DNA from 4 places in the Metapseudomonas cellulosilytica genome. Region 1 is predicted to be linked to each of the others. Evidence: predicted binding sites of a transcription regulator. Region 1 holds the regulator's gene; each other region holds the start of a gene.
What was found. Region 1 encodes FliA, which starts transcription of late flagellar genes. Its sites were predicted from a motif close to CTAAAGTTTNNNNNNNNNNNGCCGNTAA; they were not measured.

Region 1 (7,963 bases):
CGAGATCGCCCAGGAGAGCCAGGTGACGGTGCTGGAGTCGCCAGCCCTGGCGCGGGCGGTGTACTACTCCACCGAACTGGACCAGGAAATCCCCGCCGGCCTCTACCTGGCGGTGGCCCAGGTGCTGGCCTACATCTACCAGTTCAAGCAGTTCCGCGCCGGCCGCGGCAAACGCCCGGCGCCGCTGAACGACCTGCCGATTCCGGCGGATTTGCGGCGCGACGCGTGATCCCAGGGGCGCAGGGAATGCTCTCCTTGTAGGGGCGAATTCATTCGCCAAGGGCGGCGAAGCTGCCCCCATCGAGGCCGTGGGGCAGACCTGCGGTCTGCTTGGCGAATGAATTCGCCCCTACAGGGTCTTTCGCCCCGGACAAACTCCCGGAAATCAACCCCTTGGCCAAGTTGGAAGGCTTCTTGCACAAGCGGGCTGACGCCGTGTTCAGGCGTCAAAAGATTGGATGCGCGGATGGCCATTCCGCGAAAGGGGTAGGGGAGCACCAGTGGATCGTACGCAACTGATCGGCAATGTCCGCGACAACCTGATGGGCATGGGGCGTGGCAACCTCGGGGTGCCGCTGCTGGTGCTGGTCATGCTGGGCATGATGACGCTGCCGGTGCCGCCGTTCCTGCTGGACGTGTTCTTCACCTTCAACATCGCCCTGTCGATCGTCGTGTTGCTGGTCTGCGTGTACGCCATGCGTCCGCTGGACTTCGCCGTCTTCCCCACCATCCTGCTGGTGGCGACCCTGCTGCGCCTGGCGCTGAACGTGGCCTCCACCCGGGTGGTGCTGCTCCACGGCCAGGACGGCCACGACGCCGCCGGCAAGGTGATCCAGGCATTCGGCGACGTGGTGGTGGGCGGCAACTACGTGGTCGGCATCGTGGTCTTCGCGATCCTGATGATCATCAACTTCGTGGTGGTCACCAAGGGCGCCGGGCGCATCTCCGAGGTGAGCGCGCGCTTCACCCTGGACGCCATGCCTGGCAAGCAGATGGCTATCGACGCCGATCTCAATGCCGGCCTGATCGACCAGGCCGAAGCCAAGAAGCGCCGTACCGAGGTGTCCCAGGAGGCCGACTTCTACGGCTCCATGGACGGTGCCAGCAAGTTCGTCCGCGGCGATGCCATCGCCGGCCTGCTGATCCTCTTCATCAACCTGATCGGCGGCATGGCCATCGGCATGTTGCAGCACGACATGAGCTTTGCCGACGCCGGCCGCATCTACTCCCTGCTGACCATCGGCGACGGCCTGGTGGCGCAGATCCCCTCGCTGCTGCTGTCCACCGCCGCGGCCATCATGGTCACCCGGGTGTCCACCTCCGAAGACATGGGGCAGCAGGTCAACCGCCAGATGTTCGCCTCGCCCAAGGCGCTGGCGGTCTCCGCCGCGATCCTCATCGCCATGGGCCTGGTGCCGGGCATGCCGCACGTGTCCTTCGTCGGTCTGGGCCTGATCGCCGCCGGCGGTGCCTGGTGGATCTGGCAGAAGCAGAAGAAGGCCAAGGACGAGGCGGTGCAGGAAGAGAAGCGCCAGCAGGAGCTGCTGCCTGCCCAGCGCGCCCAGGAAACCAAGGAGCTGGGCTGGGACGACGTCACCCCGGTGGACCTGGTGGGGCTGGAAGTGGGCTATCGCCTGATCCCGCTGGTGGACCGCAACCAGGGCGGCCAACTGCTGGCGCGGATCAAGGGCGTGCGCAAGAAGCTGTCCCAGGAGATGGGCTTCCTCATGCCTTCCGTGCACATCCGTGACAACCTCGACCTGTTGCCCAATGCCTATCGCCTGACCCTGATGGGGGTGAGCGTGGCCGAGGCGGAGGTCTACCCGGACCGCGAACTGGCGATCAACCCCGGCCAGGTGTTCGGCACCCTCAACGGGGTGGCCGCCAAGGATCCGGCGTTCGGCCTGGAAGCGGTCTGGATCGACGCCAGCCAGCGCGACCAGGCCCAGTCCCTCGGCTACACGGTGGTGGATGCCAGTACCGTGGTCGCCACCCACCTCAACCAGGTCCTGCACAAGCACGCCCACGAGCTGCTCGGCCACGAGGAAGTCCAGCAGCTCATGCAGCTGCTGGCCAAGAGCTCGCCGCGCCTGGCCGAGGAGCTGGTGCCGGGCATGGTCTCGCTGTCCACCCTGCTCAGGGTTCTCCAGGCGCTGCTGCAGGAGCAGGTGCCGGTGCGCGACATCCGCACCATTGCCGAAGCCATCGCCAACCTGGCGCCCAAGAGTCAAGATCCCGCCGCGCTGGTGGCGGCGGTCCGTGTGGCGCTGGCCCGCGCCATCGTGCAAAGCATTGTGGGACTAGAGCCGGAGCTGCCTGTGATCACCCTGGAGCCCAGGTTGGAACAGATATTGCTCAATAGCATGCAGAAGGCCGGACAGGGTTCGGATGATGGCGTTCTCCTCGAACCCGGCATGGCCGAGAAGCTGCAACGTTCCCTGGTGGAGGCGGCGCAGCGCCAGGAAATGCTCGGCAAGCAGGCGATCCTGCTGGTGGCCGGGCCGATCCGGGCGATGATGTCGCGCTTCGCAAGGCTCGCCGTGCCGACCATGCACGTACTGGCCTACCAGGAAATACCGGACAACAAGCAGGTCACCATAGTCGCGACTGTGGGGCAGAACTAACCGAGGTCAAGGGCCATGCAGGTCAAACGCTTCTTCGCCGCCGATATGCGTCAAGCCATGAAGCTGGTGCGTGATGAACTGGGCGCGGATGCCGCCATCATCGGCACCCGCCGGGTGGCAGGCGGTGTCGAGCTGACCGCCGCGCTGGACTACCCGCTGCCGGCCCCGGCGCCGAGCAAACCCAACCCGGCCCTCGAATCCGAGCTGCGCAAGACCCAGGCGCGCATCGCCGAAGCCCAGGCCGAGCTGACCACCCGCGCCCAGGCAGATGCCGGCAAGGACCGTCAATTGTTCGCCGGTGAGCCGCTGACCGCCATCGAGTCGGAACTGCCGGAGTCCGCCCTGGCCGCCGCCCTGAGCCGCCCGCGTCCGGTCGCCCGCCCGGTGGAGCCGGTCAGCGCGCCGCGGCCCGCCCATGTGGACCAGGCTGCCCTCGATGCCATGCGTTTCGAGCTGAGCGGCCTGCGTGAACTGATCGAAGTGCAGCTGGGTTCCATCGCCTGGGGCCAGATGCAGAGCCGCCGTCCGCAGCAGGCCAGCCTCTGGCGCCGCCTGCAGCGCATGGGGCTGCCGGCCGACCTCGGCCGCGCCCTGCTGGACAAGGTGGCCAGCGTCGGCGAGCCGCGCCAGGCCTGGCGCATGCTGCTGGCGCACTTGGCCCAAGCCATCCGCACGCCCGCGCAGGAACCGCTGGAAGAGGGCGGGGTGATCGCCCTGGTCGGCCCGGCCGGCATGGGCAAGACCACCACCCTGGCCAAGCTGGCCGCCCGCTACGTGCTCAAATACGGCGCCCAGAGCGTCGCCCTGGTGAGCATGGACAGCTTCCGCATCGGCGCCCAGGAACAGCTCAAGACCCTCGGCCGCATCCTCAATGTGCCGGTGACCCTGGTGGACCCGGGCCAGTCCCTGACCCAGGCGCTTGCGCCACTGGCGCGCAAGCGCGTGGTACTGGTCGACACCGCCGGCCTGCCGGCCAATGATCCGGCCCTGGCCATGCAGCTCGAAGCCCTGGCCAGCCGGACCATCAATGCGAAGAATTACCTGGTGATGGCCGCCACCAGCCAGAGCCAGGTGCTCAAGGCGGCCTATCACAGTTACAAGCGTTGCGGCCTGGTCGGCTGCATCATTACCAAGGCGGACGAAGCGGCCAGCCTGGGCGAGGTTCTGGGGCTGGCTATCGGCCAGCATCTCCCGGTAGCCTATCTGGCCGACGGGCCGCGAATTCCGGATGATCTGCAAGTTCCCCGCAGCCACCAGCTGGTAAGCCGTGCGGTCAGCCTCCAGGCGCCGGAAGACCCGAGCGAGGACGCCATGGCCGAGCTGTTCGCCGGTCTCTACCAGAATCCGGCGCGTCGCGCGGGTTGATGAATTCATTGCGCCGCCCTGGATTGGGCGGCACCAGACAGCCAAGTGGCCCAGTCGATCTGAGACAAGGTATTTGAAATGGGAAGTATGCATCCCGTACAGGTGATCGCGGTGACCGGCGGCAAGGGTGGCGTCGGCAAGACCAATGTGTCGGTGAATCTTTCCCTGGCGCTGGCCGATCTCGGTCGCCGCGTCATGTTGCTGGACGCCGACCTGGGACTCGCCAACGTCGATGTCCTGCTCGGCCTCACCGCCAAACGCACCCTGGCCGATGTGATCAATGGCGAATGCGACCTGCGCGACGTGCTGTTGCAGGGGCCGGGGGGCATCCGCATCGTCCCGGCCGCTTCCGGCACCCAGAGCATGGTGCAGCTTTCGCCCATGCAGCACGCCGGCCTGATCCAGGCATTCAGCGAGATCAGCGACAACCTCGATGTGCTGGTGATCGACACCGCCGCCGGCATCGGCGATTCGGTGGTCAGCTTCGTCCGCGCGGCCCAGGAAGTGATAGTGGTGGTCTGCGACGAGCCGACCTCCATCACCGACGCCTACGCGTTGATCAAGCTGCTGAACCGCGACTACGGCATGAGCCGCTTCCGCGTCCTGGCCAACATGGCCCACAGCCCCCAGGAAGGACGCAACCTCTTCGCCAAGCTGACCAAGGTCACCGACCGCTTCCTCGACGTCGCGCTGCAATACGTTGGCGCCGTGCCCTACGACGAGTCGGTGCGCAAGGCGGTGCAGAAGCAGCGTGCGGTGTATGAAGCCTTCCCGCGCTCGAAGTGCTCGCTGGCCTTCAAGGCCATCGCGCAGAAGGTCGACAGCTGGCCGCTGCCGGCCAATCCGCGGGGCCACCTGGAGTTCTTCGTCGAGCGGCTGGTCAAGCAGCCGTCCGCGGAAAACCCCGTATGACACCCGCATCCGGACTGCGCATGTACGGCAAGGCTCAGGCAAGGGACTCGCAGCATCAGCTGATCGAGCGCTATGCCCCCCTGGTCAAGCGCATCGCCTACCACTTGCTGGCGCGTCTGCCGGCCAGCGTGCAGGTGGAAGACCTGATGCAGTCCGGGATGATCGGCTTGCTCGAAGCCTCGAAGAAATACGACGGCGGCAAGGGCGCCAGCTTCGAAACCTATGCCGGCATCCGCATCCGCGGCGCCATGCTCGACGAGGTGCGCAAGGGCGACTGGGCACCGCGTTCGGTGCACCGCAACACCCGCATGGTGAGCGATGCGATCCGCGTCATCGAAGCGCGTACCGGTCGCGACGCTAAAGATCAGGAGGTTGCTGCCGAACTTGGATTGAGTCTCGAAGACTACTACGGCATCCTGAGCGACACCTTGGGCAGCCGCCTGTTCAGCTTCGACGACCTGTTGCAGGACGGCGAGCATGGCGGGGTGCACGAGGACGCCGGAGTCACCCAACTTTCGCCCTCCAACGAGCTGGAAGAAGAGCGCTTCCAGGCCGCGCTGGCCGACGCCATCGCGAACCTGCCGGAGCGCGAGCGCCTGGTGCTGGCGCTGTACTACGACGAAGAATTGAACCTGAAGGAAATCGGTGAAGTGCTGGGGGTCAGCGAATCGCGAGTCAGCCAATTGCATAGCCAGTGCGCCGCACGCCTGCGTGCGCGGCTCGGCGAATGGCGCGCGCGCTGAATGGCACACCGCTTCCAGATTTGAACGGCGCACCCGGCAAGAGGGGCGTTTGAGACTGTACGGAGGTCGACTTGGACAAGAATATGAAAATCCTCATCGTTGACGATTTCTCGACGATGAGACGCATCATCAAGAACCTCTTGCGCGACTTGGGTTTCACCAATACCGCCGAAGCCGACGACGGCACCACGGCGCTGCCGATGCTGCACAGCGGCAATTTCGACTTCCTCGTGACCGACTGGAACATGCCCGGCATGACCGGGATCGACCTGCTGCGCACCGTCCGTGCCGACGAGCGCCTGAAGCACCTGCCGGTCCTGATGGTGACCGCCGAAGCCAAGCGCGACCAGATCATCGAGGCGGCCCAGGCCGGTGTGAACGGCTATGTGGTCAAGCCTTTCACTGCCCAGGTGCTGAAAGAAAAAATCGAGAAGATCTTCGAGCGGGTCAACGGCTGATGCCAGCCGCGAGGGCACCATGGAGCAGAACGAAACCCTGCTGGGAGACTTCGAGTCGACCCTGAAAGTCCGTGCGCGGGAACTGGTGGAAAGCCTGGAAAGAGGCAACTTCACCGACGCCGTGCAACTCATCCACGAACTCAATCACGTCCGTGATCGCGGCCTCTACCAGGAAGTCGGCAAGCTCACACGCGAACTGCATAACGCCATCGTCAATTTCCAGATCGACCCGCACCTGCCCCACGCCCAGGAAATGTCGCAGATCGCCGACGCGACCGACCGCCTGGGCTATGTGGTGCAGATGACCGAGAAGGCCGCCAACCGCACCATGGACCTGGTGGAAGAGAGCGCGCCCTTGCTGGGCGGGCTGGGCGACGAGGCCCGGCAGCTGGGCGAGGAGTGGGGCCGCTTCATGCGCCGGGAAATCGGCGCGGACGGTTTCCGCGAGCTGGCCCGGCGCATCGAGCAGTTCCTCGCGCGCAGCCAGCGCGACAGCGATACGTTGTCCGCCAGGCTCAACGACATCCTGCTGGCCCAGGACTACCAGGACCTCACCGGCCAGGTGATCAAGCGCGTGACCCAACTGGTCACCGAGGTGGAGAGCAACCTGGTCAAGCTGGTGCTGATGGCCAGCCAGGTGGATCGCTACGCCGGCATCGAGCACGACCACGCCCTGCTGCGCGCCGAGCTGGAACAACAAAAAAATCCTTCCAGGGGTGAAGGTCCGCAGATCCATGCCGATAAACGGGAAGACGTGGTGTCCGGCCAGGACGACGTCGACGATCTGCTATCCAGCCTTGGTTTCTAGGGAGCGCTCAAATGAGCTTCGACGCCGATGAAGAAATCCTCCAGGACTTCCTGGTAGAGGCCGGCGAGATTCTGGAGCAACTGTCCGAGCAGCTGGTCGAGCTGGAAAGCCGCCCGGACGACATGGACCTGCTCAACGCGATCTTCCGTGGTTTCCATACCGTGAAAGGCGGTGCCGGCTTCCTCCAGCTCAATGCCCTGGTGGAGTGCTGCCACATCGCCGAGAACGTCTTCGACATCCTGCGCAAGGGCGAACGCCGCGTGGATGCCGAGCTGATGGACGTGGTGCTGCAGGCCCTGGACACGGTCAACGAGATGTTCAGCGAGGTGCGTGAGCGGAGCGAACCGACACCCGCCACCCCCGCGCTGCTGGCCGCGTTGTCGCGCCTGGCTGAGCCGGGCGGCAGCGAGCCCGCGGCTGCCATCGCCGTGGTGCCGGCAGCGCCGCAAGCCACCGCGGACATCACCGACAGCGAGTTCGAGCAACTGCTGGAGGCCCTGGGCGACAACGTCGGCGGCAGCGCCGAGCCCACTGCCGTGGCGGCCGATGAAATCACCGACGACGAGTTCGAAGCGCTCCTCGACCAGCTCCACGGCAAGGGCAAGTTCGCCGGTGCCGTGGAGCCGGCAACCGCGGTCGCCGCCCATGCATCGACTACTGCCCATGCATCGACCGCCGCCCTGGCGACTGCCGGTGCGGGCGACGAGATCAGCGACGACGAGTTCGAGGACCTGCTCGACCAATTGCACGGCAAGGGCAAGTTCGGTGGTGCCGTGGAAGCGACCGCTGCGCCGGTGGCACCTGCCGCACCTGTCGCGCCAGCGGCCGGCAGCGGCGACAACATCACCGACGACGAATTCGAAGCGCTCCTCGATCAACTGCACGGCAAGGGCAAGTTCATCGGCGCCACCGAAGAACCGGTCGCCGTAGCCGCACCGGCTGCCAGCCGCCCGGCTCCGGTCGCTGCGCCCAAGCCCGCCGCCAAGGCCGAGCCGGCGCCGCGCCAGGCCGCCGCGCCGGCCTCGGGCAATGCTGCCGCCGGCCCCGCCGTGG
Region 2 (7,963 bases), on a different contig from region 1:
CACCTCTGGACCCCGGACGTGTACGAAGGCGCCCCGGCGCCAGTGGCGGCCTTCCTGGCCACCGCCAGCAAGGTTGCCGTGTTCGCCGTGCTGCTGCGTCTGTACCAGCTGTCCCCGGCCACTGCCGGCGGCTGGCTGAACGACCTGCTGACTGTGATCGCCATCGCCTCCATCCTGTTCGGCAACCTGCTGGCCCTGGTGCAGAACAACATCAAGCGCCTGCTCGGCTACTCCTCCATCGCCCATTTCGGCTACCTGCTGGTGGCGCTGATCGCGAGCAAGGGCCTGGCCGTTGAAGCCATCGGTGTCTACCTGGCCACCTATGTGCTCACCAGCCTTGGCGCCTTCGGTGTGGTGACCCTGATGTCCACCCCCTTCAGCGGCCGTGACTGCGACGCCCTGTACGAGTACCGCGGCCTGTTCTGGCGCCGTCCGTACCTGACCGCCGTGCTCACCGTGATGATGCTGTCGCTGGCCGGCATTCCGCTGACCGCAGGCTTCATCGGCAAGTTCTTCGTGATCGCCGCCGGTGTCGAATCCGGCCTCTGGTGGCTGTTGGGCGCCCTGGTGCTGGGCAGCGCCATCGGTATCTTCTACTACCTGCGCGTCATGGTGACCCTGTTCCTGGTCGAGCCGAACCTGCGCCGCCACGACGCGGAACTGCACTGGGCCCAGCGCGCCGGCGGCATCATGCTGCTGTTCGTGGCCCTGCTGGCCTTCGTCCTCGGCGTCTACCCGCAGCCGCTGCTGGACCTGGTCCATCACTCCGGCCTGGTGGCCCTCGCCAATTAAGGCGAACCCGCGAAACGAAAAACCCGGCCAAGTGCCGGGTTTTTCATGGGCGTCATTCGGGGGTTCTGTTGCCCTGCACTACTTCGCGGTCATTGCGCGACTTCAATCGCGATGCAGGCAGATGCCCGTGGTGACTGGGTTACGTGGTGCTGATTATTCAAGCGGGCGCCAAGTAGGTTGGCGCTGAGCGAAGCGAAGCCCGACAAGGCGACGCTTGCGTCGCCCAAGGCCTCGCAGGAGTGGCCCTGCGGGTCACATGTTGGGCCTCGCAGGCTCGGCACCAACCTACGTCGCAGCCGTGCCCCACCGCCGGCCAGTGTTGGCGCGGTTCAGAGCACCATCGCCGCGGCCCAGCCAAAGGCCAGCAGCGGCAGGTTGTAGTGCAGGAAGGTGGGCACTACGGTGTCCCAGATGTGGTTGTGCTGGCCGTCCACATTCAGCCCCGCGGTCGGGCCCAGGGTGGAGTCGGAGGCCGGCGAACCGGCGTCGCCCAGGGCGCCGGCGGTGCCGACGATGCTGACGATGGCCAGCGGGCTGAAGCCCAGCTGCGCGCCGATGATCATCGAGTCCAGCCAGAACTGCATCGCGAAGGCCACCAGGATCGCCACGCCGGCCACCGCCAGGCTCAGCGGGTTGTAGGCCACGCCCACCTGCTCGGCCTCGGCGATATGCCCCAGGTCGTAGCTGCGTTTGCGGCGATAGCTGAAGAGCGCGACCAGCAGGTCGGACACCATGCCCAGGGCCGGTATCAACATCGCCTCGGTGACATTCACGCCGGTAACGTCGACGCCACTTTTCACCACATTCGCCAGCAGGATCTCGTTCAGGAAGATGTTGCCGAAGCCCACCGGCAGGAACATGTAGGGCGTGATCAGGCCGAAGGTGATCACGCAGGCGATCAGCCGGCGGTCGATGGACAGGCGCGTCAGCACATATAGCAGCGGCGGCACCAGCAACGGGATGAAGGCGATGTGGACCGGCAGGATGTTCTGCGAGGAGATGGCCACGCACAGCAGCAGCGCGACCAGCATGATCCCCACCGCCGCCACTACCGCATTCATCGCCACTCCTCTGGTTTCCAGACCACGCCGGCCGCGGACTTGCCGCGAAAAAAAAGCGCGCACTCTGCCGAAAGGTGGCCCCTCTGTCAAAAAGCGTTCGGAATATTGACCGGACTGTGCACAATTCTTGCCTGCAAATTCCGCCCTCGTGCATTCCGCACGGCTTTTCGTCGCCGGCACGTCAAGAAGTCGCCTCTGACGCCGACAACGAATGAAGTTCCGACGAGACAGAAGGAAGCCCTCGATGCCGTTCAATCGCTTGTCCATTCAGTGGAAGATCACCCTGCTGGCCGGCCTCTGCCTGTTGGCCATAGTGACCCTCCTGATCGGATCCGCCCTCTACCAGTCCAAGCGCAGCGCCAGCCTGGTGAAGGCCGACAGCAGCCAGATGCTCGAGCAGAGCGCACGCCTGCGGCTGCAGGCCCGTGCGGAGCTGCAGGCGATCCGCATCCAGCGCTATTTCATGGACAACTACCAGTACGGCAAAGGCTTCTCACGCCAGGTCCTGTTCCTCAAGGAACAAGCGGAAAAGCGCTTCCTCGACGCCTTCGACCTGCGTGAGGACCTGACCCGCCAGGTACGCACCAGCCTGGAGGCCAACCCGGAAATCCTCGGCCTCTACCTGGTCTTCGAACCCAACGCTCTGGACGGCAAGGACGAACTCTTCGAGGGCCAGCCCGAACTCGGCAGCAACGACAAGGGCCGCTTTTCCCTTTACTGGGCCCAGCCCACTCCCGGCAAGCTGGAGTCCGAGTCGATGAACGAGAAGATGCTCGCCGACAGCAGCACAGGCCCCAGCGGCGCGCCCTATAACGCCTGGTACACCTGCCCGATGAAGACCGGCCAGGCCTGCGTGCTCGACCCCTACTTCGATAACGTCGGCGGTCGCCAGGTGTTGATGACCAGCATTGCCTTCCCGCTGCTACTGAACGGCAAGACAGTGGCTGTCATGGGCCTGGACATCAGCCTCGAGCGCCTGCAGCAGCTGAGCGTGGCGGGCAACCACGAACTCTTCGACGGCAATGGCCATGTCAGCATCATCAGCCCCGCCGGCCTGCTCGCCGGTCACAGCCGCGACGCGTCGCTGCTCAGCGCCAGGCTGGAAAAGGCCTTCGGCGACAAGGCCGGCGAACTGGCCGGCAACCTGAACGCCGGCAATGCCGTGGAAATGAGCCATGACGGCATGCTGCGGGTGATGCAGCCGTTCAAGCCGATCCCTACCGCCGCGCCCTGGAGCGTCCTGCTGGAAGTGCCGCAGCAGGTGCTGCTGGCGCCGGCCCTGGACCTCGAGGCCAAGCTCGACCAGCAGGGCCGGGCCGCGAACTTTACCGGCCTGCTGGTCGGCCTTGTCGCCGCCATCGCCGGCCTGCTGCTGGTGTGGCTCACCGCCCGCGGCGTGACCCGCCCCATCCTCGGCGTCGCCACGATGCTAAAGGACATCGCCAGCGGTGAAGGCGACCTCACCCGCCGCCTCCACTACGCCCGTGAGGACGAACTGGGCGAGCTGGCCGGCTGGTTCAACCGCTTCCTCGACAAGTTGCAACCGACCATCGCCGACGTGAAACGCTCGGTGCAGGACGCTCGCAGTACCGCCGACCAGTCCGCCGCCATCGCCAGCCAGACCAGCGCCGGCATGCAGCAGCAGTACCGCGAAGTCGACCAGGTGGCCACCGCCTCCAACGAAATGAGCGCCACTGCCCAGGACGTTGCCCGCAGCGCCGCACAGGCCGCCGAAGCCGCCCGCGGTGCCGACCACGCCACTCGCGAAGGCCTCGGGGTGATTGGCCGCACCACCAGCTCCATCGAGCAACTGGCCAGCGAGATGAGTGCCGCCATGGACGAAGTGCAGGCCCTGGCCAGCAGCAGCGAGCAGATCGGTTCGGTACTGGAAGTGATCCGCGCCATTGCCGAGCAGACCAACCTGCTGGCGCTCAATGCCGCCATCGAGGCTGCCCGTGCCGGCGAAGCCGGGCGCGGCTTCGCCGTGGTGGCCGATGAAGTCCGCAACCTCGCCAAACGCACCCAGGACTCGGTGGAGGAAATCCGCCAGGTGATCGAAGGCCTGCAGCACGGCACCCGCGAGGTGGTGGGGTCGATGCACAGCAGCCATCGCCAGGCACAGGGCAGCGTGGCGCAGGTCGAACAGGCGGTGGCCGCCCTGAAGCGCATAGGCGAAGCCGTGACCGTGATCACCGACATGAACCTGCAGATCGCCAGTGCCGCCGAAGAGCAGAGCGCCGTGGCCGAGGAGATCAATCGCAACGTGGCGTCGATCCGTGACGTCACCGAAGCCCTCTCCGGGCAGGCCGAGGAGTCGGCCCAGGTCAGCCAGTCGCTCAATCGCCTGGCCAACCAGCAGCAGGGATTGATGGATCAGTTCCGCGCCTGATACCGCCGTGGCTTTCTTTTGTAGGGGCGAATTCATTCGCCAAGCAGGCCGCAGGTCTGCCCCTTGGAATTCCCTGCAGCTCCAAACCTCCCTCACCCCCGTCCCCTCTCCCAAAGGGAGAGGGGTGACTCGCGCCGGCACCGCCCAGCCAGACGACTGAGCCTGTACCTCTGTAGGAGCGAATTCATTCGCGAATGCAGGACGCAGTCCTGCCCCTCGCTCTACAAAGGAGCAGCCCTTCTCCCTTGCCGAGCCGCAAAGGTCCGGCTAGCCTCCCCGCGCTTTCAACAAGGAATCCCTGAACAAGGAACCCAAGATGCTGAACATCGTCCTGATCGCCGGCTCCAGCCGCGCCAACAGCCAATCGGGCAAGGTCGCCCGCTTCATCCGCCAGCGCCTGATCGACCTCGACAAGGCCAGCCCCAGCTCCTGCAATATCATCGACCTCGGCCAGGGCCCGCTGCCCCTGTGGCCGGCCGAGGACACCGGCCCCTGGACCGACTACCAGCAGTTGCTGCGCGACGCGGATGCCGTGGTAGTGATCGCCCCCGAGTGGAACGGCATGGCCTGCCCGGCGATCAAGAACTTCTTCATCTACGCCAGCAAGGCCGAGCTGGCCCACAAACCGGGCCTGCTGGTAGGCGTCTCCTCCGGCATCGGTGGCGGCTACCCCATCAGCGAACTGCGTGCGTCCAGCTACAAGAACTGCCGCCTCTGCTACCTGCCGGAGCATCTGATCGTCCGCGGCGTCGAAAAAGTGCTCAACGAAACCGACCCGGTGAGCGAAGACGACCAGCGCATCCGCGCCCGAATGGATTACGACCTGGATATCCTCGCCCGCTACGCCGAGGCGCTGAAGCCGGTGCGCGCCGCCATCGACATTAGCCTCCCGGCCTTCGCCAACGGGATGTAACCAACGCGCTCCTGTAGGGGCGAATTCATTCGCCAAGGGCAGCGCAGCTGCCCCCCGGGATTTCCGAGGGCAATCCTGCGGACTGCCTTGCGAATGATCTCCCCTATAACAACTGATGCTTGTGCAGCAGCCGATAGAAAGTCGGCCGCGACACTCCCAGCACCTTGGCCGCATGGCTGAGGTTGCTGCTGTAGTGGGCCAGGGCATCGCAGAGCGCCTGGTACTCCGCCCGGCGCTTGTAATCCTCCAGCGTTCCCAGCGGGGCGCCGTCCGCCGGCGAACTCTGCAGCCCCAGGTCATCCGCCTCGATCTGGCCACTCTCCGCCAGGGCATAGCCACGCCGCACCCGGCTGGCCAGCTCGCGTACGTTCCCCGGCCAGCGATGGCGAGACATGGCTGACAGCGCTTCCTCGCTGAAATGACTGGGCCGGCGCCCGGCCTCCAGGCTGTAGAGATCGGCGAAGTAGCTGGCCAGCAGGGCGATGTCGCCCTGGCGCTTGCGCAGCGGCGTGATGCAGAGGCGGTTCTGCTCGAGCCACAGGCGCAACCCCGGGTCGAACCGCCCCTGCTCCACCAGCTCGCCCAGCTCTTCCCGGGTCGACGCCAGCACCCGCACGTCCAGCGGCAGGCCCACCCCATCGGCATGGCGCAGCGTCCTGGTGCGCAGGCAAGCCAGCAGGCGCTCCTGTTGGCCCAGGGGCAATTCGCTGATGGCATCGAGGAACAGGGTGCCGCCATTGGCCGACGCCAGCTTGCCCTGATGACCGAACAACAGGCTGGCGGTCTCCGGTTCCGGCAGCACGCCGCAGTTGAAGCTGACGAACGGCTCTGCCACCCGTCGCGACATCCGATGCAGGGTATGCGCAACCAATTCCTTGCCGCAGCCGCTTTCCCCGCAGATGAGCACCGGCTTTTCGCTCGGTCCCAGGCGCGCCAGCTGCTTGCGCAATTCCCGCGCCGGCCGGCTCTGGCCGAGCAGCTCATGCTGGTCGCCACGGCGGGTGCCGATCCCGCGCAGGCGTGCGATGCCAAAGGCACGGCCGAGCAACCCCTGCAGCCGAGGCAGGTCCACCGGCAGGGCAAGGGCATCGAAGAACCATTCGCCAATGAACTCATCGAGGCCCGAATGGGCTTCGGTGTAGGGATCGATCAGGGCGATCCACTCGGTGCCGCTGCGGCTGATCAGGTGCTTGACCCCTTCCGGTTGCTCCAGGTGGTCGATGCGCAGACGCAGAAGCCCAATGTCGTAGCTCGCCGCCAGGGCCTGGTCCAGACTCTGGCTGGAGACAGACCAGCCAGCCTCCACCAGGAATGGCAGGAACTGCCGGCAATGCTCGCAAGGGTCGACCACCAGTAGACGTCGCGGTGCGGCGGAAATGAGGTCCAAGGTGTGCGCTCCTTGACGTCAAAAATTTGATTTATCAATAAAAACAATAGGTTGAACGGGCTACTTGTAACGCTAGCAAGAACCTTGACGGGCTATGGAACGTTTTTCTATAGACCCGATTCCCATTCGGGATTAAATCGGGCGGCCACCCCCGGGAAGCGTCTCGACAGCGTTCCAATCCGGGCCAATACTCGTGCGATTCCTTCCCTGCCTTGCGGGGCCTGCCATGAATCTTCTGTTGCGTCCCGCCACGCTCGACGATCTGTCGGCGCTGGTGGAACTCGAAAACCGTTGTTTCGAGCCCCCGCGCCTCGGCCGGCAGCAGTTTCGCTGGATGCTGGTAGAAGCCAATGCCAGCCTGAAGGTCGCCGGGGGTGACGGCCAGATCCTCGGCTACGCCCTGGTGCTGTTCCGCCAGGACAGCACCCTCGGCCGCCTCCATTCCATCGCCACCGACCCGCGCGCCCGAGGCAACGGTATCGGCCAGCGCCTGCTGGAGGCGGCCGAAGCCTGTGCCCGTGAACACCAGTGCGCATACCTGCGGCTGGAGGTATGTCCGGAAAGCCGCCAGGCCGTGGCGCTGTTCGAGCGCAATGGCTACAGCAGCCTGGGCCTGTTGCCGGACTTCTTCCCCGATCACCGTGACGCCCTGCGCCTGGAAAAGCGCGTGGTCTGCCATCCACAGGCGTTGCAACGTCACGTGCCCTACTACCACCAGACCACCGAGTTCACCTGCGGCCCGGCCTGCCTGCTGATGGCCATGGGCGCCCTGGACGGCTCGATTTCGGGCAACCATCAGGACGAATTGCGTCTCTGGCGCGAGGCCAGCAGCGTGCACATGCCCGGCGGGCATGGCGGTTGCGGCCCCCACGGACTGGCCCTGGCGGCCTGGCGACGGGGTTACCGGGTCAGGTTGCACCTGAGCCACCAGGGTCCCTTGTTCCTCGACGAGGTGCGCGATGCCGGCAAGCGCGAGGTGATCCTCCAGGCCCACGAGGACTTCTGCAGCGCCCTGCAGGACACCGATATCGAACAGCACCTCAGCGATGAACTGGACCTGGGGCCGCTGCTGGAAGCCGGCGGCCAGCCGCTGGTGCTGGTGGACGGTCATCGGCGCAGCCGCAGCCGGGCGCCCCACTGGGTACTGGTCACCGACTACGACCGCGCCTTCGTCTACCTCCACGACCCCAATGCCGAACGCAGCCTGCAGAGGCGGCCCCAGGACTGCCAGCACGTGCCCGTCACCCACCAGGAGTTCGAGCGCATCAGTCGCTTCGGCCGGGCCAAGCAACGCGCCGCCGTGGTGCTCTATCCAAAGCCTTAGCGCATTTGCGTAATAGCACCTTGCCAACATCCCTGTCTGTTGGCATAAGCTAGGAAATTTCCCCGAGCTACAAGGAAGTACCGATGCACGCCCTTCG
Region 3 (7,963 bases), on a different contig from region 1:
GTTTCCATGACACCGCCAACGCGGTGGCTACCGTCATCTACACCAAGGCCATGTCGCCCTACCGGGCGGTGATCCTCTCAGGGATCTTCAATTTCCTTGGCGTGCTGCTGGGCGGTGTTGGCGTGGCCTATGCCATCGTCCACCTGTTGCCCGTGGAACTGCTGATCAACGTCAACACCGGCCACGGCCTGGCCATGGTGTTCAGCCTGCTCACCGCAGCGATCGCCTGGAACCTGGGCACCTGGTACTTCGGTATCCCGGCCTCCAGCTCCCACACCCTGATCGGTTCGATCCTCGGCGTCGGCCTGGCCAACGCGGTACTCACCGACCTGCCCCTGGGCGAAGGCGTGAACTGGGGCAAGGCCATCGACATCGGCCTGTCGCTGATCTTCTCCCCGGCCGCGGGTTTCATGATCGCGGCCCTGCTGCTGCTGGGCCTGAAGTGGCTGTACCCGCTGTCGAAGATGCACAAGACCCCGGAAACCCGCAAGGAACTGGACGAGAAGAAGCATCCGCCCTTCTGGAACCGACTGGTGCTGGTGCTTTCCGCCATGGCCGTGAGCTTCGTGCACGGTTCCAACGACGGTCAGAAAGGCATCGGCCTGATCATGCTGGTGCTGATCGGCATCGTTCCCGCCAAGTTCGTGCTCGACCTCAACAGCACCACCTACCAGATCGAGCGCACCCGCGATGCGGCCACTCACCTGAGCCAGTTCTACCAGCGCCACACCGATACCCTCGGCGAGATGCTGGCGCTCGGCAAGAGCAACGGCAGCGAGATGCCGCAGCTCTATCGTTGCGATCCGAAGCAGACCGAGCCGACCATCGCCGCCCTGCTCAAGGTGCTGAACGGAGTCGCCAGCTACAACGACCTGAGCGATGACACCCGCGTGCAGGTACGCCGTTACCTGCTCTGCCTGGACGACACCGCGAAGAAGGTGGGCAAGCTCTCCGAACTGCCGGCGCGTGAAAAGGCCGACCTGGAGAAGCTGCGCAAGGACCTGACCGCCACCACCGAATACGCCCCGTTCTGGGTGATCCTGGCGGTGGCCCTGGCCCTGGGCATCGGCACCATGGTCGGCTGGAAGCGCGTGGTGCGCACCGTCGGCGAGAAGATCGGCAAGCAGGGCATGTCCTATGCCCAGGGCATGAGCGCGCAGATCACCGCCGCCTGCGCCATCGGCATGGCCAACATCTACAGCCTGCCGGTGTCCACCACCCACGTGCTGTCCTCCGGCGTCGCCGGCACCATGGTCGCCAACAAGAGCGGCCTGCAGGGCAGCACCGTGCGCAACATCCTGATGGCCTGGATCCTTACCCTGCCCACCTCGATGGCGCTCTCCGCCGGTCTGTTCTGGCTGGCCAATACCTTTATCGTCTGATCTGGACGAGCATGAAAAAGGGCGCCTTGTGGCGCCCTTTTTCGTTCTGGACTCTGGCTGGGTAGGGTGGGCTTCAGCCCACCAATGGAACTCAGCCGTGTAGGGTGGATAGCGCTTTTCTATCCACCAGCGAGGCCACGCAAGGCACCGATGGTGGAAATCCCCAAAGGGATTTCCACCCTACGCGCTGCCCCCTGGTGACTCGAAGGGCAGCCCTTCGGCCTGCTTGGCGAATGAATTCGCCCCTACAAGGACGCGCCCTGCCGTCCCTCAGCGGCGCTTGCTGCCCCCCAGCAGCGAGCCCATCAGCCCGCGTACCAGTTGCCGGCCCAGTTGGTTGGCAGCCTGGCGCACCGCCGTTTTCATGGCCTGACTGGCGAAAGTGCCAAGCAGCTCGCCCGCCAGGTCGCCCATGCCGGGCTGGCTCGCCGCCGGCTTGCCACCGCGCGGCTCGGGCTCCTCGACCGGCTTCCGGGCTGCTCGGGCGGTGAGCATTTCATAAGCGGACTCACGGTCGATGGCCTTGTCGTAATGGCCGGCCTGGGGCGAATTGCGCACCAGGGCAGCTCGCTCGGTCTCGTTCAGCGGGCCGATGCGCGATTGCGGCGGGGCGATAGCCACGCGCCGGACCATGGCCGGCGTGCCCTTTTCTTCCAGGGTGCCCACCAGGGCTTCACCTATGCCCAGTTCGGTGAGCACGGCCAGGGTGTCCAAAGCCGGGTTCGGGCGGAAACCGTCGGCCACCGCGCGCAGGGCCTTCTGCTCCTTCGCAGTGAAGGCGCGCAAGCCATGCTGGATGCGCAGCCCGAGCTGGGCCAGCACGTCGTCCGGCAGGTCGCTGGGAGACTGGGTGACGAAGTAGACGCCAACGCCCTTGGAGCGGATCAGCCGCACCACTTGCTCCAGGCGCTCCTGCAATGCCTTCGGGGTATCGGCGAACAACAGGTGGGCCTCGTCGAAGAACAGCGCCAGCACCGGCTTGTCGGCATCACCGCGTTCGGGTAGTTGCTCGAAGAGCTCGGCCAGCAGCCATAGCAGGAAGGTGGCGTAGACCTTGGGCGCTTCGTGGACCAGCCGGCTGGCATCCAGCAGGTGGATGCGCCCGCGACCGTCGCGGTCGGGCTGGAGGATGTCCTCCAACTGCAGCGCCGGCTCGCCAAAAAGCGCCTCGGCCCCCTGCTGCTCCAGCGTTGCCAGGCGCCGCAACAGGGCCTGGGCGGAAGCGCCGGCGAACAGGGCGCGGTCCTCGCCGAGGAGGTCCGGATTGGCCTTGAGGTGGTTGAGCAGGGCCTTGAGGTCCTTGAGATCGAGCAGTAGCAGGCCTTCGCGGTCGGCCACCTGGAAGGCGGCATAGAGCGCGGCCTGCTGGCTGTCGGTGAGCTCCAGCAGGTTGCCCAGTAGCAGTGGCCCCATCTCGGAGAGGGTGGTGCGCAGCGGGTGGCCGGACTGGCCGGCGACGTCCCAGAGGGTGACGGGATAGGCCCGTGGCTGATGGCCGAGCCAGGGCATGGCGGCAATGCGTTCGGCCACCTTGCCCTGGGGATTGCCCGCAGCGCCGAGGCCGCAGAGATCGCCCTTGATATCCGCGGCGAACACGGCGACACCGGCGTCGCTGAAGGCCTCCGCCAGGCGCTGCAGCGTCACCGTCTTGCCGGTGCCGGTGGCACCGGCGACCAGGCCATGGCGGTTGGCCAGTTTCATGGCCTGGGAAACGGCATTGCCCGCAGGGTCAGCGCCAAGAATCAGGGAAAGTTGCTCGGGCATTTTGCCTTCCTCGGATTAAAGCTTTCACAGGACCGCGCCGATAACTAAACCGACGTTTCTACTCAGTTTTTCTGCACTTGAGTGCCATGAAAGACTGGTGCCTGACCCAACCGGACGCAAGCAAACATGATCAAAAACCTCAGGTTCAGCCACAAGATCCTGCTGGCCGCCTCGCTGGTGGTAATCGCAGCCTTCTCGTTGTTCACCCTGTACAACGATTACCTGCAAAGGAATGCGCTCCGTGACGACCTGCAAAACTATCTGCAGGAAATGGGCGATGTGACCGCCAGCAACATCCAGAACTGGCTTTCCGGCCGGATCCTGCTGGTGGAGAGCGTGGCCGAATCCCTCGCCGCCAATCCCTCGGACGAGGCGGTGCCGGCCCTGCTGCAACAGCGCGCGCTGACCTCCACCTTCGCCTTCACCTACTTCGGGGCCCAGGACGGCAAGTTCACCATGCGCCCGGACAGCCCGATGCCGGACGGCTATGACCCGCGCACCCGCCCCTGGTACCAGGGCGCCAAGAGCGCCGGCGGCACCACCCTCACCGAACCTTACGTGGACGCCGCCACCGGTCATCTGATCATGACCATCGCCACGCCGGTGCAGTCCCTGGGCGTCGCCGGTGGCGATCTGGGTCTCGATACCCTGGTGAAGATCATCAACGCCCTGGACTTCCGCGGCACGGGCCACGCCTTCCTGGTCAGCGCCGACGGCAAGATCCTGGTGCACCCGAACAAGGACATGGTGATGAAGACCCTGCGGGACGCCTTCCCGCGGAACACCCCGGCCATCGGCAGCGGCTTCAGCGAAGTGGAGTTGGATGGCGCCACACACATCGTCACCTTCACTCCGATCAAGGGCCTGCCCTCGGTCAACTGGTACCTCGGCCTGTCGATCGACAAGGGCAAGGCCTACAGCCTGCTCAGCGAGTTCCGCGCCTCGGCCATCATTGCCACCCTGATCGCCGTGGTGCTCATCATCATGCTGCTGGGCATGCTGATCCGCGTGCTGATGCAACCGCTGCACACCATGGGCCGCGCCATGCAGGACATCGCCCAGGGCGAAGGCGACCTGACCCGCCGCCTGGCCATTCACGCCCAGGACGAGTTCGGCGAACTGGCCAGCGCCTTCAACCGCTTCGTCGAGCGGATCCACGGTTCCATCCGCGAAGTGTCCTCGGCCACCACCCAGGTCAACCAGGTGGCACGCCTGGTGCTCAGCGCCTCCAACTCCTCGATGAGCAACTCCGACGAGCAGGCCAACCGCACCAACAGCGTGGCCGCGGCGATCAACGAGCTGGGCGCCGCCGCCCAGGAGATCGCCCGCAATGCCGCCGACGCCTCGCACCAGGCCTCCTCCGCCCGCACCCTGGCCGAGGACGGCCGCCAGGTGGTGGAACGCACCATCGCCGCGATGAACGAGCTGTCCGGGAAGATCCGCGCCTCCTGCGGCAACATCGAAACGCTGAACAGCAAGACGGTGAACATCGGCCAGATCCTCGAAGTGATCAAGGGCATCTCCGAGCAGACCAACCTGCTGGCCCTCAACGCCGCCATCGAAGCCGCCCGCGCCGGTGAAGCCGGCCGGGGCTTCGCGGTGGTGGCAGACGAGGTGCGCAACCTGGCCCACCGCACCCAGGAGTCGGCCCAGGAAATCCAGCAGATGATCGAGGAGCTGCAGGTCGGCGCCCGCGAGGCGGTCAGCACCATGACCGAGAGCCAGCGTTACAGCGAAGAGAGCGTGGCCATCGCCAACCAGGCCGGCGAGCGCCTGGGCAGCGTGACCCAGCGCATCGGCGAGATCGACGGCATGAACCAGTCGGTGGCCACCGCCACCGAGGAACAGACCGCCGTGGTCGACTCGCTGAACATGGACATCACCGAGATCAACACCCTCAACCAGGAGGGCGTGGAGAACCTCCAGGCCACCCTGCGCGCCTGCGCCGACCTCGACCAGCAGGCCGCGCGCCTGCAGCAACTGGTGGGGAGCTTCCGGATCTGACGCAGGGGAGCCTCGCGTAGGGTGGACCACGCTCTTGCGGTCCACCGATCGTCGTTCGGCATGGCGCCGCTGGTGGATAAAAAGAGCGTTATCCACCCTACGAAACTGAGTCAGGACCGTAGGTTGGCGCCGAGCCTGCGAGGCCCAACGGTCCTGGTTTCAGCTCCGCGTGTTGGGCTTCGCTTCGCTCAGCACCAACCTACAAGAGCCGTCCCCAGCTAAACCGGAAAGGCGCCCTAGGGCGCCTTCTTCTTTTCTTCCTCTTCCTGCACCTTGCGCCACAACTCGGCTGCACCGGGAAACTCGGTGCCATTGTCCTCGCCGAGCTCATCCGGGTCATAGCGTCGTACGCAGCCCTCGCCCAGGATGGGCGGCGGGCTGGAGGTAGCGCGGTCGCGTGGATCGGCCATGGGCGGGTTCCTCAGACTTCAGGGGGCTGGCCGGCTTCGTGCCGGGCGAAGGCCTTGACCGCGCGCAGCACATCGCGGCGGCTGATCTGACCGACCAACCTGCCGTCTTCCACCACCGGGAAGCGCCGGCGCTTGTCGCGCAGGAAGCGCTGGCACAGGTCGATGATGTCTGCCTCCGGCGAAATGGATTCCACCGGGGTGGACATGTAGCCGCTGACGCTGCCGCCAGCAGCTTCGCGGCAGGCGCCCGAAAGTACAGCGCGCAGGCAGTCGCCTTCGGAGATCATGCCGATCAGATGGCCCTGGGAGTCCACCACCGGCGCGCCGGATATGTGGTGCTCCAGCAGGCGGTCGATGGCATCTAGAAGGTCGGTGTCGGACCTGAAGGTCACCAGATGGTGACTCATGCAGTCACGCACCCTGATGGACTTGAGCATGGGCGGGCTCCTCTGCCGATGGACCGGCGCGGGTGCCCGCCAACGGCATCAGTTGAACACGACGGTCTTGTTGTCGTGGACCAGCACCCGGTCTTCAAGGTGATAGCGTAGCCCACGGGACAGGACCATCTTCTCCACGTCCTTGCCGAAACGGACCATGTCCTCGACGCTGTCGCGATGGCTCACCCGCACCACGTCCTGCTCGATGATGGGGCCGGCATCCAGTTCCTCGGTGACGTAGTGGCACGTGGCGCCGATCAGCTTCACGCCGCGCAGCGATGCCTGGTGATAGGGCTTGGCGCCGACGAAGGACGGCAGGAAGCTGTGGTGAATGTTGATCACCTGGTGGGCATAGCGCTGGCAGAGTTCGGGCGGAAGGATCTGCATGTAGCGGGCGAGCACCACGGTATCGGCGTTGTGCTCCTCCACCAGGCGGGAGACCTGGTCGAAGGCCGGCTGCTTGTCCTTCGGATCCACCGGCACATGGAAGTAAGGGATGCCGTGCCATTCCACCATGCTGCGCAGATCGTCGTGGTTGGCGATCACACAGGGAATCTCGCAGTCCAGCTCGCCGCTGTGCCAACGGTGCAGCAGGTCGGCCAGGCAGTGGGAATCGCGGCTGGCCATCAGCACCACGCGTTTCTTCACTTCGGAGTCGGTCACTCGCCATTCCATGGAGAACTCACGGGCGATGGGGGCGAACGCCTGGCGGAAACCGTCGAGATCGAACGGCAGGGAATCGGCCCGGATCTCATGGCGCATGAAGAACCAGCCGCTCTGATTATCCGAGTGGTGGCTGGCTTCGGTGATCCAGCCGTTATAGGTAGCCAGGAAGTTGCTGACCTTGGCTACGATGCCGACGCCGTCCGGACAGGCAATCACCAGACGAAATGTGCGCATGGGGGAACACTCCAGAGACTTCGCAAAGGCGGCCATTCTAGCCAGTGCGCGAGAAAACTTCAGTAACCTCGTAGCCTGGAGGGGATTACCGGCGCTCTCCTACAACTCGCCGCGCACAACTAAGGGGCGCCAGACCGCTGATATAGCGGCCTTCGCAGCGCAATTATGCGTTGGCGCGGGAGCGGGACTAATATGAGATAAAAGAAGCCACCATCAATGGGAACAAAAGTTTTCCTGCTTATTTACTTGCGGTTTATCGCTGTCTATTATTGCTGACACTTCGTAAACACAAGTCACCACCAGATTCCAACAAGGGACGCCGACATGTCGCTGATCAACGAATACCGGGCAACGGAAGAAGCCATCAAAGAGCTCCAAGAGCGCCTGAAGAACCTGTCCCAGGACGACAAGCTCAAGAAAGAACTGGAATTTGAAGGCAAACTGCGCACGCTGATGGGCGAATACCAGAAGTCCCTGCGTGACATCATTGCCCTGCTCGACCCCGATGCCCGCACCAGCAAGCTGCCGCGCGCCGCCAAGGCCGCCAGCACCGGCAGCAAGCGTGCCCGCAAGGTCAAGCAGTACAAGAACCCCGAGACCGGTGAAGTCATCGAGACCAAAGGCGGCAACCACAAGACCCTGAAAGAGTGGAAAGCCAAGTGGGGCGCCGACACCGTCGAGAGCTGGGCCACGATTCTGGGCTAAGCCTCGCGCAATAGAAAGAACGCCAGCAACCGCTGGCGTTTTTTATTGGCCCGGACTTAAGCCCGGAAAGTTTTTCGGCCGCGTTCACACCCCGAAGCGGCGGCCCAGTTCCATGGCATATCCGCGCCATTCCTGCAACACCGCATGTTGTGCCGGCTCAGTCTTTGCCAGCAATTCATCCAGTACCTGGAAAAAACTCGCCAGGGTATTAGGCGCGCCGAATTCCGGGCTCTTCAGCCGATTTCGACAAAATTCCAACCAACGCCCCTGCTCTGACTCCGACAAAGTTTCAGGGAAGTTTCTGGCGCGGTAGCGAAACAGCAATTCCGGCAGGCGCGGGTCGTCGAATGGCCAGTTCTCC
Region 4 (7,963 bases), 110 kb from region 1:
GCCGCCATGCGCGCCGCCGTGGCGGCGGCCGGTGGTGACCCGCAGCGGATCAACCCCTTGTCGCCGGTGGACCTGGTGATCGACCACTCGGTGATGGTGGACCGCTTCGCCTCCCAGGCCGCCTTCGAACAGAACGTCGAGATCGAGATGCAGCGCAACGGCGAGCGCTACGCCTTCCTGCGCTGGGGCCAGCGCGCCTTCGACAACTTCAGCGTGGTGCCGCCGGGCACCGGTATCTGTCATCAGGTCAACCTGGAATACCTCGCCCGTACCGTCTGGACCCGTGAGGAAGACGACGTCACCTGGGCCTTTCCCGACACCCTGGTGGGCACCGACTCCCACACCACCATGATCAACGGCCTCGGCGTGCTCGGCTGGGGTGTCGGCGGCATCGAGGCCGAGGCTGCGATGCTCGGCCAACCGGTGTCGATGCTGATCCCCGAAGTGATCGGCTTCAAGCTCACCGGCAAGCTGCGCGAAGGCATCACCGCCACCGACCTGGTGCTCACCGTCACTCAGATGCTGCGCAAGAAGGGCGTAGTAGGGAAATTCGTCGAGTTCTATGGCGACGGCCTGGCCGACCTGCCCCTGGCCGACCGCGCCACCATCGCCAACATGGCCCCGGAGTATGGCGCCACCTGCGGGTTCTTCCCGGTGGACGAGATCACCCTGGGCTACCTGCGGCTGTCCGGCCGCCCGGAAGAGACCGTGCAACTGGTGGAGGCCTACAGCAAGGCGCAGGGGCTGTGGCGCGAGCCCGGTCTTGAGCCGCTGTTCACCGACACCCTGGCCCTGGACCTGTCCAGCGTCGAAGCCAGCCTGGCCGGGCCGCGCCGCCCACAGGACCGCGTGCCGCTACCCCAGGTGCCCAAGGCCTTCGACGACCTGCTGAACCTGCAACTCAAGCCCACCGGCGCGGCCGCTGCCGGCAGCCCCCGGGTGACGCTGGACGATGGCGCGAGTTTCGACCTGGAAGACGGCTCGGTGGTCATCGCCGCCATCACCTCCTGTACCAACACGTCCAACCCCAGCGTGATGATGGCTGCCGGGCTGCTGGCCAAGAAGGCCGTGGAGAGAGGCCTGGTCCGCAAACCCTGGGTCAAGTCGTCGCTGGCCCCAGGTTCCAAGGTGGTGACCGAGTACTTCCGCGCCGCTGGCCTGACCCCGTATCTCGACCAGCTCGGCTTCAACCTGGTGGGTTACGGCTGCACCACCTGCATCGGCAACTCCGGCCCCCTGCTCGACCCCATCGAGAAGGCGGTACAACAGGCCGACCTGACCGTGGCCTCGGTGCTTTCCGGCAACCGCAACTTCGAAGGCCGGGTGCACCCGCTGGTGAAGGCCAACTGGCTGGCCTCGCCCCCCTTGGTGGTGGCCTACGCCCTGGCCGGCAGCGTGCGCATCGACCTCGGCAGCCAGCCCCTGGGCCAAGGCAAGGACGGCAAGCCGGTCTACCTCAAGGACGTCTGGCCGAGCCAGCGGGAAATCGCCGAAGCGATCGCCAAGGTGGACACCGCCATGTTCCGCAAGGAATACGCCGAAGTCTTCGCCGGCGATGACAAATGGCGGGCCATAAAGGTGCCCGAGTCCGATACCTATGCCTGGCAGGCGGACTCCACCTATATCCAGCACCCGCCCTTCTTCGCCGACATCACCGGCGCCCCGCCGAAGGTGGAAGACATCCACCAGGCGCGGATCCTCGCGCTGCTGGGCGATTCGGTGACCACCGACCACATATCCCCCGCCGGCAACATCAAGGCCGACAGCCCGGCCGGACGCTACCTACGCGAGCACGGAGTCCAGCCTTCCGACTTCAACTCCTACGGCTCGCGGCGCGGCAACCACGAAGTGATGATGCGCGGCACCTTCGCCAACATCCGTATCCGCAACGAAATGCTCGGCGGTGAGGAAGGCGGCAACACCCTGCACGCGCCTAGCGGCGAGAAGCTGGCGATCTACGACGCCGCCATGCGCTATCAGCAGGAAGGCACGCCGCTGGTGATAGTGGCCGGCAAGGAATATGGCACCGGTTCTTCCCGTGACTGGGCGGCCAAGGGCACCAACCTGCTGGGGGTCAAGGCCGTGATCGCCGAGAGCTTCGAGCGCATCCACCGCTCCAACCTGGTGGGCATGGGCGTGCTGCCGCTACAGTTCAAGGACGGCGAAGACCGCAAGAGCCTGGGCCTGACGGGCAAGGAGACCCTCGGCATCAGCGGCCTGGACGGCGCCAGCCTGCGCCCGCACATGAACCTGCGCCTGGAGATCACCCGCGAGGATGGCAGCAAGCACCACGCGCAATTGCTCTGCCGCATCGACACCCTGAACGAGGTGGAGTACTTCAAGGCTGGCGGCATCCTGCACTACGTGCTGCGGCAATTGCTGGCGGGTTGACGGCCGCATCTGTGTAGCCTGGATGAAATCCGGGGCGAGGCATCGGCCTCCTCCCCGGATTGCATCCAGGCTACGGAATCCACCCCACCAACGTACCGGGCGGGCCTGAGTGCAATCCGGGTAGACTACCGCGCAAAAGAAAAGGCTCAACCTTAGGGCCTGGATGCCGATAGATGCTGTAGGCCTTGCGGAAGGACACCCATGAGAAACAACCAACCCATCACCCAGCGGGAGCGTAGCTTTCCCGCCGAACAACGCCTGATCTCCACCACGGACAGCAAGGGCATCATTACCTATTGCAATGAGGCGTTCATCGACATCAGCGGCTTCAGCCGCGAAGAACTGATCCGTTCGCCGCACAACCTGGTGCGCCACCCGGACGTGCCGTCGGCAGTGTTCGCCCATATGTGGGCCACCCTGAAGAAGGGACGCCCCTGGATGGGTGTGGTCAAGAACCGCTGCAAGAACGGCGACCACTACTGGGTCAACGCCTACGTCACGCCGATCTTCGAAGGCAGCCAGGTCACCGGCTACGAATCCGTGAGGATCAAGCCGACCGCCGAACAGGTGCGCCGGGCCGAGGCCCTCTACCAGCGCCTGAATACCGGCAAGCCGGCCATTCCCCGGCGCGACCGCTGGCTGCCGGTGCTGCAGGACTGGCTGCCCTTCATCCTGATCAGCCAGATCGGCTTCCTCATCGGCATCTGGCTGGACTCCCACTGGGGCTTCCTCCTCGCGGCCCTGCTCTCGGTACCCCTGGGCCTCATCGGCCTGGCCTGGCAGAACCGTGGCATCAAGCGCCTGCTGCACCTGGCCGATCAGACCACCTCGGACCCGCTGATCGCGCAGATGTACACCGACAGCCGCGGTGTCCAGGCGCGGCTGGAAATGGCCATGCTCAGCCAGGAAGCCCGCCTCAAGACCTGCCTGACCCGACTGCAGGACACCGCCGAGCACCTCGCCCAGCAGGCCCGAGAGGCCGATGCCCTGGCCCACAACAGCTCAGAAGGGCTGGAACGCCAGCGGGTGGAGACCGAACAGGTGGCCGCCGCGGTCAACCAGATGGCCGCCACCACCCAGGAAGTCGCCAACAACGTGCAGCGCACCGCCGATGCCACCCAGCAAGCCAACCGCCTGACCAGCCAGGGCCGGACCGTCGCTGCCGAAACCCGCGAGGCCATCCAGCGCCTGTCGCGGTCGGTGGGCGAAACCGGCGAGACCGTGACCCGCCTGGCCCAGGACAGCAACCAGATCGGCGGCGTAGTGGACGTGATCAAGGGCATCGCCGACCAGACCAACCTGCTCGCGCTCAACGCCGCCATCGAGGCTGCCCGCGCCGGCGAGATGGGCCGTGGTTTCGCCGTGGTCGCCGACGAAGTGCGCCAGCTGGCGCAACGCACCGCCGAATCCACCGGACAGATCCACCAACTGATCGCCCAGTTGCAGAAGACTGCCGAGGAAGCCGTGCACACCATGGAGCACGGCCGCCGCCAGGCTGACGAAGGCGTCGAGCGCGTGCTCCAGGCCGACCAGGCACTGGTGGGGATCAGCGAGTCGGTGGCCAACATCGCCGACATGGCAGACCAGATCGCCGCCGCCACCGAGGAGCAAAGCGCGGTGGCCGAGCAGATCAACCAGAGCATCAGCAGCATCGCCCACCTCGCCGAGCAGACCTCGGGCGAAGCCCAGCGTACCGCCCTGCTCAGCGAAGAGCTGACCCATACCGCCCAGGGGCAGTACTCGCTGGTGGACAGGTTCAATCGTTGAGCCAAAGAAAAAGGGCGCCGGATGGCGCCCTTTTTACGTTGCATACCTCGCCCGCCAGGCCGTAGGGTGGGCTTCAGCCCACCACCAGCTTCGCCGGTGCGCACGGCGCGATCTTCCTGCGCTGAAATCCGGCCTTGGCGTTTGCCCCTGGCCGATCTTTCTTTCAGCCAGGGCTAACCCATGATCAGGTTCATGATCAGGTGCACCATCAGCTCCTTGTGCAGCGGATCGCTCTGCGCCACCAGTAGGGCGATGGCGGCCAGGGCGTTGTCGTTGATCTTCAGCTCCCCATCCTGCTTCAGATGATGCCGGTTGCGCTGCAGGAACCAGATGAAAAGAAAGGCGCCAATCCGCTTGTTGCCGTCGGTGAAGGGGTGGTTCTTGATCACCAGGTACAGCAGATTCGCCGCCTGCTCCTCGATGCTCGGGTAGAGAAACTGGCCACCGAAGGACTGCACAATATTGCCCAGCAGCCCTTCGAAACTGTCGTCCTTGGGCCTGCCAAACAGTTCGCTGGCCTCGCCCCTGATCATCAGGTCTGCCTTGAGTGCGGCAATTCCCGACCTGGCCTCCTGCGGCTCGATGACGTAGCGGATGTCCTCGGCAAAGCCGTACTGCGCCAGGCGCTCATTGTCGAATTGGTTGAGGAGGACGAAGGTGCGGGCGTAGCCGGTGATGACGCTTACCAACCCGCGCGCTTCTGGCAGGCTGGTCTGCTCGATCAGTCTGTCGCGGAACAGCGTCAACGTCCTCTTCAGCTGGCCGATTCGCTCCTGCTGCGCCGTCAGCCGCCGCTGGTTCAGGGTGTAACCCTGGATCAGGTGTTCCTTGAGGATACGGTTGGCCCAGATGCGGAAGCGGGTGCCTTGCACCGACTTGACGCGATAGCCGACCGAAATAATGACGTCGAGGCAGTAGTGGAGGGTTTCGTAGGATTTGCCATCCGCGGCAGCTATCCGGAAATTCCGGATAGCTGCCGGTTCATCCAACTCCCCTTCATGGAAGATGTTGCGGATGTGTTCGCTGATGGTGCGGATGTTCTTATCGAACAACTCCGCCATCTGCCTCTGGGTCAACCAGACGGTCTCCCCTTCGAGGCGCACCTCGGTGATGTTTTCTCCTTCGCTTTGGTAGATCAGTACCGGCAGTTGCTCCTGCAACCTGTCCATGGTGTCGTCCTTCCCTGGCGGTGATCGGACTCCGCAGTCTGCTTGCCTCCTGCCGGTACGGCGGCTGATCTACCTGTCAGTAGCTTCCCTGTTTCTGCAATCCCCGCTTCGCTCCAGCAGCCGGCTCGGCCTTGCGCAGCAGCAGCCAGTAGGCCGCGCTCAGCAGGGCGAGGAACGGTACACCGAACACCAGGGTCATGCGGAAGGCGGGCACGAAGGCGGTGGTCACCAGGATCGCCAGCATCAACGCAAGGCCCAGCAGCGTCGCCCAGGGGAAGCCCCACATGCGGAAGGACAGTTGCAGCCCGCCTCGGCGCTCGTGGTAGCGGCGGAAGCGGTAGTGGGTGAAGAAGATCATCATCCAGGCGAACAGCGCGCCGAAGATGGAGATGGCCATCATCAGCATGAAGGACTCTTCCGGGAACGCCAGGTTGACCAGGGTGGCCAGGGCGATGCCGGTGCAGGACAACGCCAGGGCGTTCAGCGGCACCCCGGCGGCGCTCAGCCGGCCCATGGCCTTCGGTGCGTAGCCGGCGCGGGAGAGGCTGAACATCATCCGCGTGGTGGTGTAGAGCTGGCTGTTCATGGCCGACAGCGCGGCGATCAGGATCACGAAGTTGATCAGCCCGGTGGCGCCGGGAATGCCGACCTGCTGCATCACGCTGACGAAGGGGCTCTGGGCGCCCTGCCCCGACTGGTTCCAGGGCACCATGGCGAGGATCAGTGCCAGGGTCAGGATGTAGAACACCAACAGCCGCACCATGGTCACGCGGAAGGCCTTCTTCACCGCCTGCTCGGGCTGTTCGGCCTCGCCCGCCGCCACCGCGATCATCTCGATGCTCAGGTAGCTGAAGATGGCGATGATCACCGCAATCCACACGCCGGACAGTCCCTTGGGCAGGAAACCGCCATGCTCGACGTAATGCTGGAAGCCGTATTCCGGATTGCCGCCGCCGAACACCAGCCAGGCGCCCAGCAGGATGAAGGCAAGAATGGCGCTGATCTTGATCGCCGAGAAAGCGTACTCGAAGTGGCCGAAAGCCTTGACGCTGATGGCATTGGTCAGGATCAGCGCCGAGGAGAACAGCAGGATCCACACCCAGCCAGCCACGTCGGGGAACCAGTACTTCATGTACAGGGCGATGGCCGTGACCTCCGTGCCCACCGCGAGGACGATGGCCGCCCAGTAGGCGTAGCGCACCAGGAAACCGGCCAGCGGGCCGACGTAGTACTCGGCGTAGGCGCCGAAGGAGCCGGAGGTGGGATGGGCCACGGTCATTTCCGCCAGGCAGCCCATCAGCAGCAGCGCGATGAGCGCGCCGATGGCATAGCTGATCAGCACGCCCGGGCCAGCGAAGCCGATGGCGAAGCTGCTGCCCATGAAGAGCCCGGTGCCGATGGCGCCACCGATGGCGATCATGCCCATCTGCGCCGAAGTGAGATGGCGCTTGAGCCCCTGCTCGCGGGCCGCGATGGCGGCGAATCCAGTCTTGTCGTTCATCTTGTGCCTCGAATCTCTTGTCGTTGTGGCAGGCGTCAGAGGAGTTGCAGCGGGTATTCGACGATCACCCGCAATTCGTTGTTGTCCGCGGTATCGGCACGAGCCACCTCTTCGGTGGAGCGGATGCTGGCCTGGCGCAGGCGCAGCGACAGGTCGCGGGCGGCGCCGGACTGCACCACGTAGCGCAGTTCGATATCCCGCTCCCAACGCTTGCCGTCGTCGCCGTAGCGTCCATAGGCGCCGTTGGGCCCTCCCTGGTAGTGGCTGTCGTCGATGTGGTCGCCGCTGATGTAGCGGCTCATGAAGCTGAGGCCAGGTACACCGAAGGCGGCCAGGTCGAGGTCGTAGCGCAGTTGCCAGGAGCGTTCGTTGGGGGCGTTGAAGTCCAGCACCTGCACCGAGTTGGCGAGGAAGATCGAGGTGCCGCTCTGGCGGTCGAAGCCCAGGTAGTCGAAGGGTTCGTCGCCATGCACTCGCTGGTAGGCCAGGGTCACACCGTGGGGACCTTGGCTGTAGCGCGCCGAGGCGGACCAGGTGGTGTTGTCGATCTCACCCGCCAGTTTCTGTCCCTCGTCCAGGGTGCGGTAGAGGTTGAGGTCGAAGGTCAGGGCGCGTTCGTCGTCCAGGACCAGGCGCTGGCTGGCGCCGGCGTAGTACTGCCGCCAGATGTCGTCGAAGCGCGAGGTGTAGGCCGTGAGGCTGGTGCTGTCGCTGGGGGTCCAGCCAAAGCCGGCGTAGTCGACCCGGCGCGTCTCCACCTGGGCGTAGAGCGCCTTGAGGGCGCCGTCATTGTTGGTGGAGTTGCCATCGTTGCCAGCGGTGAAATGGCCGGCATCCAGCAGCAGGTCATCGACTTCCCGGCTGTTCAGGGAGAAGCCGATGGCCATGGGGGTGAAGAGCCGTGCGTTGCCGGTGCCGAACACCGGGTTCATCGGTGCCTGGCTGCCGTACTTGAGCTCGCTGCGGGATACACGCAGTTTCACGGCAGCGCCCACTTCGGAGTATTCGTCCTCCGGTTCGCCGCGCGAGTCCACCGGCAGCAGGTCGGTGCCGGTACGGGCGCGGCTGCTGTCGAGTTTAAGGCCCAGGTTGGCGTAGGCGTCGATGCCCAGGCCAACGGTGCCTCGAGTGTAGC

Region 2: the regulator FliA is predicted to act here: its motif matches at 2,034-2,061, upstream of ACFW0H_RS30140 (methyl-accepting chemotaxis protein).
Region 3: the regulator FliA is predicted to act here: its motif matches at 3,163-3,190, upstream of ACFW0H_RS30165 (methyl-accepting chemotaxis protein).
Region 4: the regulator FliA is predicted to act here: its motif matches at 2,537-2,564, upstream of ACFW0H_RS10065 (methyl-accepting chemotaxis protein).

What each region holds. Positions count from the first base shown of each region.
Region 1 is NZ_JBHZGN010000006.1:72,736-80,698, forward strand. Features, by position in the region: gene flhB (flagellar biosynthesis protein FlhB) at 1-229, shown strand, start outside; gene flhA (flagellar biosynthesis protein FlhA) at 501-2,624, shown strand; gene flhF (flagellar biosynthesis protein FlhF) at 2,640-3,989, shown strand; gene fleN (flagellar synthesis regulator FleN) at 4,068-4,901, shown strand; gene fliA (RNA polymerase sigma factor FliA) at 4,898-5,644, shown strand; gene ACFW0H_RS09525 (chemotaxis response regulator CheY) at 5,728-6,102, shown strand; gene ACFW0H_RS09530 (protein phosphatase CheZ) at 6,122-6,910, shown strand; gene ACFW0H_RS09535 (chemotaxis protein CheA) at 6,922-7,963, shown strand, end outside.
Region 2 is NZ_JBHZGN010000001.1:343,803-351,765, forward strand. Features, by position in the region: gene nuoN (NADH-quinone oxidoreductase subunit NuoN) at 1-792, shown strand, start outside; partial or broken gene ACFW0H_RS01700 (Na+/H+ antiporter NhaC family protein) at 1,122-1,823, opposite strand; gene ACFW0H_RS30140 (methyl-accepting chemotaxis protein) at 2,098-4,242, shown strand; gene ACFW0H_RS01715 (NADPH-dependent FMN reductase) at 4,559-5,155, shown strand; gene ACFW0H_RS01720 (sigma-54-dependent transcriptional regulator) at 5,259-6,533, opposite strand; gene ACFW0H_RS01725 (GNAT family N-acetyltransferase/peptidase C39 family protein) at 6,769-7,866, shown strand; gene ACFW0H_RS01730 (di-heme-cytochrome C peroxidase) at 7,950-7,963, shown strand, end outside.
Region 3 is NZ_JBHZGN010000012.1:58,097-66,059, forward strand. Features, by position in the region: gene ACFW0H_RS16585 (inorganic phosphate transporter) at 1-1,382, shown strand, start outside; gene ACFW0H_RS16590 (helicase HerA-like domain-containing protein) at 1,653-3,146, opposite strand; gene ACFW0H_RS30165 (methyl-accepting chemotaxis protein) at 3,273-5,150, shown strand; gene ACFW0H_RS16605 (hypothetical protein) at 5,387-5,560, opposite strand; gene ACFW0H_RS16610 (CBS domain-containing protein) at 5,572-5,997, opposite strand; gene purU (formyltetrahydrofolate deformylase) at 6,046-6,897, opposite strand; gene mvaT (histone-like nucleoid-structuring protein MvaT) at 7,222-7,602, shown strand; gene sbcB (exodeoxyribonuclease I) at 7,687-7,963, opposite strand, start outside.
Region 4 is NZ_JBHZGN010000006.1:186,464-194,426, reverse strand. Features, by position in the region: gene acnA (aconitate hydratase AcnA) at 1-2,391, shown strand, start outside; gene ACFW0H_RS10065 (methyl-accepting chemotaxis protein) at 2,593-4,158, shown strand; gene rhuM (RhuM family protein) at 4,332-5,327, opposite strand; gene ACFW0H_RS10055 (amino acid permease) at 5,404-6,828, opposite strand; gene ACFW0H_RS10050 (OprD family porin) at 6,864-7,963, opposite strand, start outside.